DNA from 3 places in the Virgibacillus kekensis genome. Region 1 is predicted to be linked to each of the others. Evidence: riboswitches for the same ligand, from Rfam matches in the RefSeq annotation. Region 1 holds a riboswitch; each other region holds the start of a gene.
What was found. Region 1 has a riboswitch for cyclic di-GMP ahead of ACFO3D_RS07035 (RHS repeat-associated core domain-containing protein). Riboswitches for the same ligand answer to the same signal wherever they lie in the genome.

Region 1 (3,281 bases):
GGAATCACCGAGGAACAGGCAAAACAACAGGGGTATCGCGTGAAAACAAAGAAAGTGGATATCGCGGCAAATGGTAAAGCAATCGCGGCTGGCGAAACAAGTGGTTTTATGAAAATCATCGCCGAAGAAAAATACGGTGAAATACTTGGTGTCGTTATGGTTGGTTCTCATGTAACGGAAATGATCAGCCAAGCGACAGCCTTCATGCACCTGGAAGGAACCGTTGAAGAAATTGAAAGCATGGTATTCCCACATCCAACTGTATCAGAATCATTATTTGAGGCAGGAAGTGCTTGGATGGAAAAAGGAATACATTTTAATTAATAAGGTTGGCCATCATGTTGACGTGATGGCCAATTGGAGGAAACTATGAACAAAAAGCTTATTTTCTTTGATATTGACGGGACATTGCTTGATGACGAAAAAAAGCTTCCTGACTCTACGAGGGAGGCAGTTGCCAGGCTTAAAGAAGAGGGACACATAGTCGCGATTGCAACCGGGCGTTCTCCTTTCACCTTTCGAACTCTCATGGAGGAGCTGGGCATTGATACTTATGTCAGCCTGAACGGACAATACGTAGTCCACCAGGGTAAGGCAGTTTATCAGAATCCACTGTTAACGGAAGTGCTCGAACAGCTTGAAGCGTATGCTGCCGAACGAGGCCATCCCCTTGTGTATGTAAACCAGGACGACTGGTATGCGAATGTCACGAACGATGACCGGATGAAAGTGGCGATTGAGTCACTGCGGGTTGATGTACCTGTATAATACGCCCCTGAGTTTTACAAAGATGGCGGCACGGTCTACCAAGTTCTGCTCTTTTCCCCAGATGATGACCGGGAATATGGCGAGCGGTTCAAACAGCTAGATTTTATTCGCTGGCATGAAAACTCCGTCGATGTTCTTCCATCTGGAGGGTCCAAAGCTGCAGGGATTGAGAGAATGGTTGCTTATTTAGGCCTATCCAATAATGATGTTTATGCTTTCGGCGATGGGTTGAATGATATTAAAATGCTTCGTGCAGTAAAGAATAGTGTGGCCATGGGAAACGCGCCTGATATAGTTAAACACGCGGCCAAAATGGTGACCAAAGACGTTCACGACGATGGGTTGTTGTACGGGCTGAAGATGATTGGATTGGTGAAATAAAAGAGACTTGTTGGGTCTCTTTTTTTTTATGGTGATTGTGGTAGTAGCCAAAAAGTTCCTATTGAAACTTGGTATTTAAATGTAGAACATCTACCGTGTCTCTTATTAGGTTATCAAAACTAATAATTTACATAGAGGGATTAAACTTTTATCTGGCCTATTTTCATGCACACCCGTAGCACTAATTTAGTAAGAAAAAATATCCACTATATATCTAGGTAAAAAGACTTAAAAACAGCAAAATATGGATATAAAATAGTCCGAAAGGTTAACTTTTTCATAGAATTACCGATGAATAATTAAGTGCAATATTTTGAAAAAGGCATCTATGGGTCATTTTACATACATAAACCAACTAATATTTATTCGGGCAAAATCGTCGAAAGGCGATGACGCAAAGCTACGGGTCTAATACCTTTTGGTAATGACCGCCGGGTTGCTAGAAAGATTAGCGGGGCTTTGCATGCATGCAAGGTCTTTTTGGTTTTCTCATCAAAATATATTGCAAATCAAATAGACGATAGAAACGGGGGAACAAGATGAAAGAAGCATTAATGAAAATATTAAACATTATTTTAGTCCTGACACTTTTGTTTAGTTCAGTATTAATCCCTGTGGAAAGTTCAGCACAGGCTCTGAGAGCATCCATGCAAAAGAGCTTTATGGATCCGCAGTCCATATTGGATTTGCTGCCAACGAATCAGGCAGCATCACCTGGGGCTCCTAAGCCAGCGGAAAGTATAATGCCTACAATGCCGAAACCGTTGGAGAAAAAACCTATGCCCAAAGGTCCAGTCAGTAATGAAGCAGGCACCCAAAAGCCTGAGCCATTACAAAACCGTCCGGACAATGTCAATATTGCCACGGGAGAATTAGCGATGGACTTAACGGATCTAAATATACCTGGTATTGGGTTTAACTTTAAGCTGAAGCGAACCTATTCAAGTGATAATAATAAGATAGGTGCTTTTGGCCGTGGATGGACGTTTAACTTTAATTCTCAATTAAGAATATATGAGAACTATAATATGTCCGAGACTCGCAGTGATGGTAACATCCTAAACTATCAATTTGTGAAAAAAGATCCGGATGCTTACGTGACCAGTTATGATGACGATAAGTTGATCAACTATGAGCTGGATGCAGGGGAATTTAAAGAAGCTAAAAATGGTGATCAATTAAAGCGTATTAGTAAGGAAGAGTATGTCGTAACGGGAACGCACGGGACGAAAATAACATATAAAGGATACTTCGCTCCGTGGCGAGCTGAAGAAAATCCAGGTGATTATGACTTTAGTATCGGCAAAATGATCACCCGAAAAGATCAGTACGGTAATACAATGCGATATCAGTATGATAAAAAAGGGCGACTCGATAAGGTAATTGATACGGTTGGTAGAACAATTGATTTCTCATGGAATGGAGATGTTATCTCTAAGGTCACTGATTCCACAGGGGAAAGTATAGATTACGGTTATGATAGCCAAGACCGATTAACCACCGTTACTTTCCATGATGGTCGTACGACTGAGTATCAATACTCGGGTAACAGAATCACGGGTATATTGAATGGGGCAAATGAAAAGGTTGGTTACCAGTATACTAATGGACGGGTAACCCAAATAACCAATCCAGATGACAGTGTTGCCTACAAATTAAGCTATAAAGAAAATGATTCGGGCGATGTAACTGAAACTAAGTTGATGAATGCAGCAAACGATAGCTGGATTTTTAAGATTACTGATCAAAAAATCGAAACGGAGATAAATCCTTTCGGCCAAAAAACTTCATATAAATATGAGAATGATTTACTGTCCGAAAAGATTTCACCTGAAGGTACACTGTCTTTTACATACAATAATGAAAATAATAAAACATCACAGCTGCTTCCTGATGGGACGAAAACTTCTTATAGCTATCATCCGAAGTGGGATATTCCAGAGTTAATTACAGACAACCGGGGTAATCGAACGTCTTTTTCGGTAAATGATGAGACTGGAAATGTGGATCAAAAAATTGAAAATGGTGTTTTATCCAAATACACCTACGATGAAGAGGGACGGATTCAAACTGTTGAAGATGCCAACAAAAAGAAAATGGTATTTTCATATAAAAACGGGAATCTGTCACAA
Region 2 (3,281 bases), 480 kb from region 1:
TCGTGTAGGCGATATAAACCAACAATATAAGCAGGAGCGTCTTGATTACAGTTAATGTAATGGATAAGCGGGTGCGCCATACAAGTTTCTTAGCACTCTTTTGATCCAATTCTTCCTGCCCACTTTCATTCCAGTCGCCTAATACATTTTTATCATCGTCCATCAATAGACCTCCCTCTTAAAAGCTCATCGTAATAACGGAATTTTTTCCTTGCCCTGTGCAGCGTAGTCTTCACCTGGCTATCACTTAAACCCGTCGTCGACACGATTTCTTTATATGTAAATTCCTGTATCTCCCGTAAATACAACACTGTTCGCATTCGTTCAGGCAATCTGTCCAATACGCTCTCGATATGCTCCTGTCTTGATTTGTTTTCCAGACTTTCATCCGGGTTACCTATATCACTGTTCTGCGTGCTTTCTGTCTTTATCCTTTCAACCATACGTTTTTCCGATTTCGATTTTCGGCTTGTATCAATATAAAGATTTCTCGCCACCTTAAAAAGCCATGCTTTTGGCTCTTTAACATATTGTACATTTAAGGAAATCATCGCCCTGTAGAATGTTTCCTGCAGCAATTCCTCGGCAACTTGTTTATTGCGGCTCATTTGCAATAAATATCGGTACAGCGGGAGTTGATATTCTTCAAATAAGTCGGCAAAAATCTTCTTTTCCAATCAACTCCTCCCCCCTCTATTACAACAACGAAACAGCAATGAACTTTGTTACATTTTTTTAAAAAGATTATTTCCGGAAGATAATTGCTTAAGATGTAAATGGATAAATCTATGAAACTTGCCGAGCAGTGAAATATATTTACACAACCGTGGAAAGCGAAATGTATTTCGATTTAGTCCACTTACCGCTAATTTTTTAACCACACAAAAAAACCGCAAGCTTATGGCTCACGGCTTTTAGTTTTCCTGTTTATTACGCCACTTGTTGAACTCCAGATACTCTTTAAACTGTTCTTTGGAAACACCTGAACTCATTGCTTCCTGAACAATCTCCAACCATTCCCCATCCAACTTTTCTTCTATATCGTTCTCATTATTTTTTTGAATAATGTCATTTACGGATACTCCCAGTACAGAACTAATTTTCTCGATAAACTGGATCGATGGATTTGTCTGAAGGTTTCGTTCTATAGAGCTTAGATATGATTTCGCCACTCCTGCCCGCTCAGCGAGTTCAGATATGGACATTTTTCTTTCTTTACGTATTTGCTTTATTTTTTCACCGATCAAGCCATACACCTTCTTTCAGATTAAATTATACCACAAAAAGGCGTATAGTTCTATATAAAGCACATTATTTTTACATTATTCTTTCACTTTTTTTCATCTTTCTCCAGAAACAACCGTATGTCCTCAACTGTCAGTCCAATTGCTTTCGCCTCTTTCATTAAAAATACCCACTCTAAATCCAGATCGTTACCAAGCTCGACTTTTCGTTCAGCACTCTGCATGTTTCCCCGTCCCCCATTTTAATTCCCAGGTAATCCAGCCGCCATAGCAACAATGCGTTAGACCTGTGACTTTGCGCCCTTATCTTTCAATAAGTTTGCTCTTTTCTGAGGATCCATGTTTTTCTTAGGACTACTATACTATAAAACTTCAATTTTGTGGGTGTCTTGTTTTGTCAAATGCAAACTAGTTTTGTAATTATCAGAAAACATTTTGGCGATATAGGGCTTTTGTTCTATAGATGTATTGATTTGTTCCTAAAAATAACCTATATTCTAATTAGATTACTTTTTCTGGAGGCGGATGTGGATGAAAGGTGTCGCTATATTACTCACGATTGCCGGGATTATTTTTATCGGAATTGGCGGCTACCAACTGTTTAAAACCGATCATTCGCAAAATAAAAGCCTGGAAGAAGCAAAAATCCGGCTGGCAGATCAAAAAAGTGAAACATCTTCCTCCCTCCAATCGTCTCATATGTTGGAGCCTTTTCTGCCGGACGAGGGTGAATCAGTTGGAATTCTGCATATTCCGAGGCTGAACGCCGAACTCCCTATCATTGAAGGAACTGATCCGGAAGAACTGGCGAAAGGGGTTGGCCATTATGCAGGGACGGCTTATCCGCTTGAAAAAAATCAGGTAGTTTTATCTGGACACCGCGATACCGTATTCCGCCGAATGGGGGAACTGAAACTCGGCGATACGTTGACAGTCAGAATGCCATATGGGGACTTTACCTATCAAATTACCGATACCGAAATTGTCAATGCTGATGACCGAACCGTAATTAAGTCAACTGCACCTGACGAGGTTCTCACCCTGACAACCTGCTATCCTTTTTCGTATATCGGTAACGCACCTGACCGTTACATCATTACCGCCCTCCCGGTCATAAATGAGTGATGGACGATAATGGCGGGGTCAGCTATAATTATAGTAATGGAAACAGCAGAGGAGAATAATAGTGGATTCAAGAACAGAAAAAAGACAGCACAAGAAGAAAAGAAAATGGCCATACTGGGTTGTTGGAATAATTGCAGCATTAGTACTAGCGATCGGCAGCTATATTTATTTTATATATGATCAGGTTGGCGATACAGTCGCCGTGATGCATGAACCGCTTCCCGGTGATGACAGTGAAGAGCGACAGAAAGAGCTTAACAGTATCTTCAGTGAAAATAAATCTATTAATATACTTTTACTTGGTGTTGATGAGCGTAAAAACGATAAAGGCCGTTCAGATACGATGGTTTTGATGTCACTTAACCCGAAAACCAACTCCATGAAAATGTTGAGTATTCCGCGTGATACGTATGTGAATATTCCAGGTGAAGGAATGGACAAAATTAACCACGCATATGCATTTGGCGATGTGAGCCTTACAGTAAAGACTGTTGAACAGATGCTTGATTTACCAATCCATTTCTACTCAAAAGTTAACATGGAAGGATTCAAGCAAGGTGTCGACGCACTGGGTGGAGTTACCGTTAAAAATGACCAGGCATTCACCCAGGGCGGTGAGCGTTTCCCTGCCGGTGAAATTAACCTGAATGGTGAGGAAGCTCTGAAGTACACGCGGATGCGGAAAAACGATCCGCGCGGAGATTTGGGACGGAATGAACGGCAGCGTGAAGTTATCAAAGCTGCGGTAGCAGAAGCAGCCAGCTTTTCGAGCATCACCAAGGTCACCGATATTCTGGATGTACTTGGTGGTAATGTGAAGACAAACATGACAATGGAGCAGATGCAGACATTGTTCACTGATTACCGTCAGACCCGTAACAATATTGAGACGATGGAAATCAGCGGGAGCGG
Region 3 (3,281 bases), on a different contig from region 1:
CGGCAAGTACAAAGTGGACAAACTAGTAAATGGCAACACCAGTGGCGATAATACAGAGATTGATATGAACGAAGGGGACTCTTTCCCGCCATCACCGTCAGAGAATGAAGCAGCTTACTGGGTAAAAGTTTAATTAAACGTTTGATTAGTCCCCCTCTAGTAAACATGCATGGAACACCACCCAAAGAAGACAAGTAGAAAAGCAAGGAGCTAAGCAGAGGGAACGGCTGGTTCTGTTCCGGTGCTTAGCTCCTTTTTAAGTTTATCCTAAGGCAACATCCAGGATCATCATGATGGTAAACCCAATCATCAATGCCATGGAGGCAAGGTCTTTATTTCCATTTTCCTGTGAACCGGGGATAACTTCCTCGGCAACAACAAAAATCATTGCTCCTGCCGCAAAACTTAACGCGAACGGGAGGATCGGCTCCATTAGAGTTACTGCCAGGACTCCGACCAGTGCTGCAATAGGTTCGACCATTCCGGAAAACTGACCAAAAAGGAAACTCTTTCTCCGAGACATGCCTTCTCTGCGCAATGGCATGGAAACTGCAGTACCTTCAGGAAGGTTCTGAATTCCCATCCCAATCGCAAGTGTTACCGCACCAGCAAGTGATGCGGAGGGGGACCCGGATGCAATTGCCCCAAAGGCGATACCTACAGCAAGCCCTTCAGGAATATTATGCAATGTCACTGCTAAAACCAGGAGTGTACTCCTTCGTTTTGTAGCGGGTTGGAGTCCTTCTGCTTCTTTCATTGGCAGGCCCGGGTGCAGGTGGGGGATAATTTTATCGATGCCCCAGAGGAAGATGGCCCCGAGCAGGAATCCAGAGGCTGCCGGGACCCACGCAGGAAATGAACCGTTCTCCGCCATAGCAAGCGCTGGTGATAAGAGTGACCAGAAACTTGCTGCAATCATGACGCCCCCGGCAAATCCGAGCATTCCGTCCATAAGCTTCTCATTAACTGCTTTAGTTGTGAATACAAGCGCTGCCCCTAAAGCAGTCATTCCCCATGTGAAAAGGGTGGCTATTAGCGCCTGTGTGACCGGACTTAAGCTGGTGAAAAAATCAATCATTCGTGTCATTCCCTTCTATACAAACCATATATATATAGGTTATTTCATCATCTCTAAAGTAATATATGTGTTAGCGACAAAAAGTTTCCCTTGCGAAACATATTATCCTGTATAGATATTAGTGTCAATTTTTAACCAGAACAGACATTGAGCCGCGTACTGTGTATACCCTATTCTAACTGTTGATTTGCACTGATTAATGAATTTGATGTGTGGATTGGAAGCGAGGATGTTCTGTCTGGACATTATGTAGAAGGAGAGATCTGCTTTCCTAAGAATTAACCAAAGGATATCACAGGGTAAATTCTGCCAGTAGTTATAAATATCATGACTTTTGTGGTAGGAATCGACACTTTCACTAGACCCGTATCTTACTCAAAGTATACATCATATAAGTAGGTTTGGTAGTGACCTATAAAATTAAATCAAAAGTTTAGATACATAGGCAAAAAGGATTATATTATCGGGAATCATGTGATAAAATAGTACTAGATATAAAGTAAATAGAATGATGTTTCATGAAAGGGCAAACTTATCGAAAGATAGGGACGCAAAGCTTCAGGCCTAAGGAAAAACTATGGCGGCTGAGATACCAAGGGAATTAACGCAGGTTATTTCCAGTGGAAATAACCTTTTTGTATTTCTATTTTGGAACGTGAGGGATGAATATGCTGACCACCAGACATACTGCAGTGCCCTTTTTAATTCTGGCAGTTATTATATGCTATGGATGGGCTTTTTTATATAATGAAAATGATTTTATGCGGTCAATGGGCTCTTCGTTATTCTCCATTATCGGAGGGGCTGCTAGTTGTGTCTGGCTGTTTCAGACCTATCAGCGATTAACTACCAGACTACGAGTTTCATGGTTGCTGATGAGTGTCGGTGTGCTGCTATATATAATTTCCAATTTTATCTGGCTGGTAGGGGTATTGTCTGAGGGAGTGGGGGCATATCCGGAAGCTGCCAGTATTGCCTGGCTTCTGGCTAATTTAGTTTTCTTAATAGGGCTGATTTATAAGACACATGAACTGAGCCTCAATATTCCAGGAAGTCATTACATATTTAACATTATTGTTTTTATGGTTACGGCGGCTACCATCAGTGTTCATTACCTGATTAAGCCAATTTTAAACAATACAGATGGGGCTGTGTCGGTTTCTATTTTAACGCTGGCATATCCAATCACAAACTTGAGTATCCTGTTTGTAATAACGATTCTCTATTACTTATCCCATCACAGCAGAAAAGGGAAACATCTTAAAATCCTGATTGCTGGTTTTCTATTGCAAATCGCAGGAGACACGATTTTTATAATACAAACAATTAATGGCACATATAAGCTGGGTAGTTATGTGGATCTCTTCTGGCTGATTGCCATTCTGATCATTGGGCTTGCAGGTCGCAGTGCACAGCTCACAAAAACAAATCGAAATGTGGGTATCCGACAAAATCTGAAAACCCGGGAAAATATCTTTCCTTACGCCGGTGTGATTCTTCTTATTATCCTGGTTAGCATAGATTACAATTGGGCCTTTAATGCATTAAGTATTGGATTGAGCTTAGTCTTTTTTATGGTGATAGCACGGCAAATCCTGGTGATGCGACAAAACGACGATTTACTTACCGAATTCCGAAATCTTGCGTATCATGATACCTTGACAGGGCTTAGTAACAGGACAAGTTTCCAGGAGGACCTTGATGTAGCGATTGAGACATCTAAAAAGGATTTAAGCCTGATTGGATTATTGCTGATTGATCTCGATAGATTTAAAACGGTAAATGATACACTAGGCCACCATATCGGGGATAGTCTGCTCCAGGAATCGTCCGCACGATTCCAGAAAGCACTTGGAAACCTGGACCAGATTTACCGCCTAGGTGGTGATGAGTTTGTCATCATCCTTTCCGGTACAACAAAGAGTGGCTGTGCAGCAGCTGCTGAGGCTATTCTGATTGAGTTTTCCGCCCCCTTTGTGGTTGGAGAATATAAAATTGCAGTTACCCCAAGTATTGGAGTCAGCATTTATCCTTATGATGGCTCCAATAATGGGGAAGACTTGCTGAAAAACGCAGATGCTGCCATGTACCTTGCTAAAGACAGTGGAAAAAATAATTACTGCTTTTATAATGCAGAACTGAGCAAAAGTATGGCTCGTAAGATGGAAATTGAGAGTGAGCTTCGCAAGGCTGACCGGGATAG

Region 2: it holds a riboswitch for cyclic di-GMP, as region 1 does, so the genes downstream of both, ACFO3D_RS04900 (anti-repressor SinI family protein) here and ACFO3D_RS07035 (RHS repeat-associated core domain-containing protein) in region 1, are expected to answer to the same signal.
Region 3: it holds a riboswitch for cyclic di-GMP, as region 1 does, so the genes downstream of both, ACFO3D_RS00920 (putative bifunctional diguanylate cyclase/phosphodiesterase) here and ACFO3D_RS07035 (RHS repeat-associated core domain-containing protein) in region 1, are expected to answer to the same signal.

The regions. Positions count from the first base shown of each region.
Region 1 covers NZ_JBHSFU010000004.1:574,075-577,355, reverse strand. Annotated here, with positions in the region: gene ACFO3D_RS07045 (FAD-dependent oxidoreductase) at 1-324, shown strand, start outside; partial or broken gene ACFO3D_RS07040 (Cof-type HAD-IIB family hydrolase) at 370-1,149, shown strand; cyclic di-GMP riboswitch class I at 1,509-1,593, shown strand; gene ACFO3D_RS07035 (RHS repeat-associated core domain-containing protein) at 1,689-3,281, shown strand, end outside.
Region 2 covers NZ_JBHSFU010000004.1:98,082-101,362, forward strand. Annotated here, with positions in the region: gene ACFO3D_RS04885 (anti sigma factor C-terminal domain-containing protein) at 1-163, opposite strand, end outside; gene ACFO3D_RS04890 (RNA polymerase sigma factor) at 153-677, opposite strand; gene ACFO3D_RS04895 (helix-turn-helix domain-containing protein) at 915-1,247, opposite strand; gene ACFO3D_RS04900 (anti-repressor SinI family protein) at 1,331-1,468, opposite strand; cyclic di-GMP riboswitch class I at 1,494-1,578, opposite strand; gene ACFO3D_RS04905 (class D sortase) at 1,776-2,369, shown strand; gene ACFO3D_RS04910 (LCP family glycopolymer transferase) at 2,431-3,281, shown strand, end outside.
Region 3 covers NZ_JBHSFU010000002.1:14,572-17,852, forward strand. Annotated here, with positions in the region: gene ACFO3D_RS00910 (YjzC family protein) at 1-133, shown strand, start outside; gene ACFO3D_RS00915 (ZIP family metal transporter) at 263-1,078, opposite strand; cyclic di-GMP riboswitch class I at 1,594-1,675, shown strand; gene ACFO3D_RS00920 (putative bifunctional diguanylate cyclase/phosphodiesterase) at 1,747-3,281, shown strand, end outside.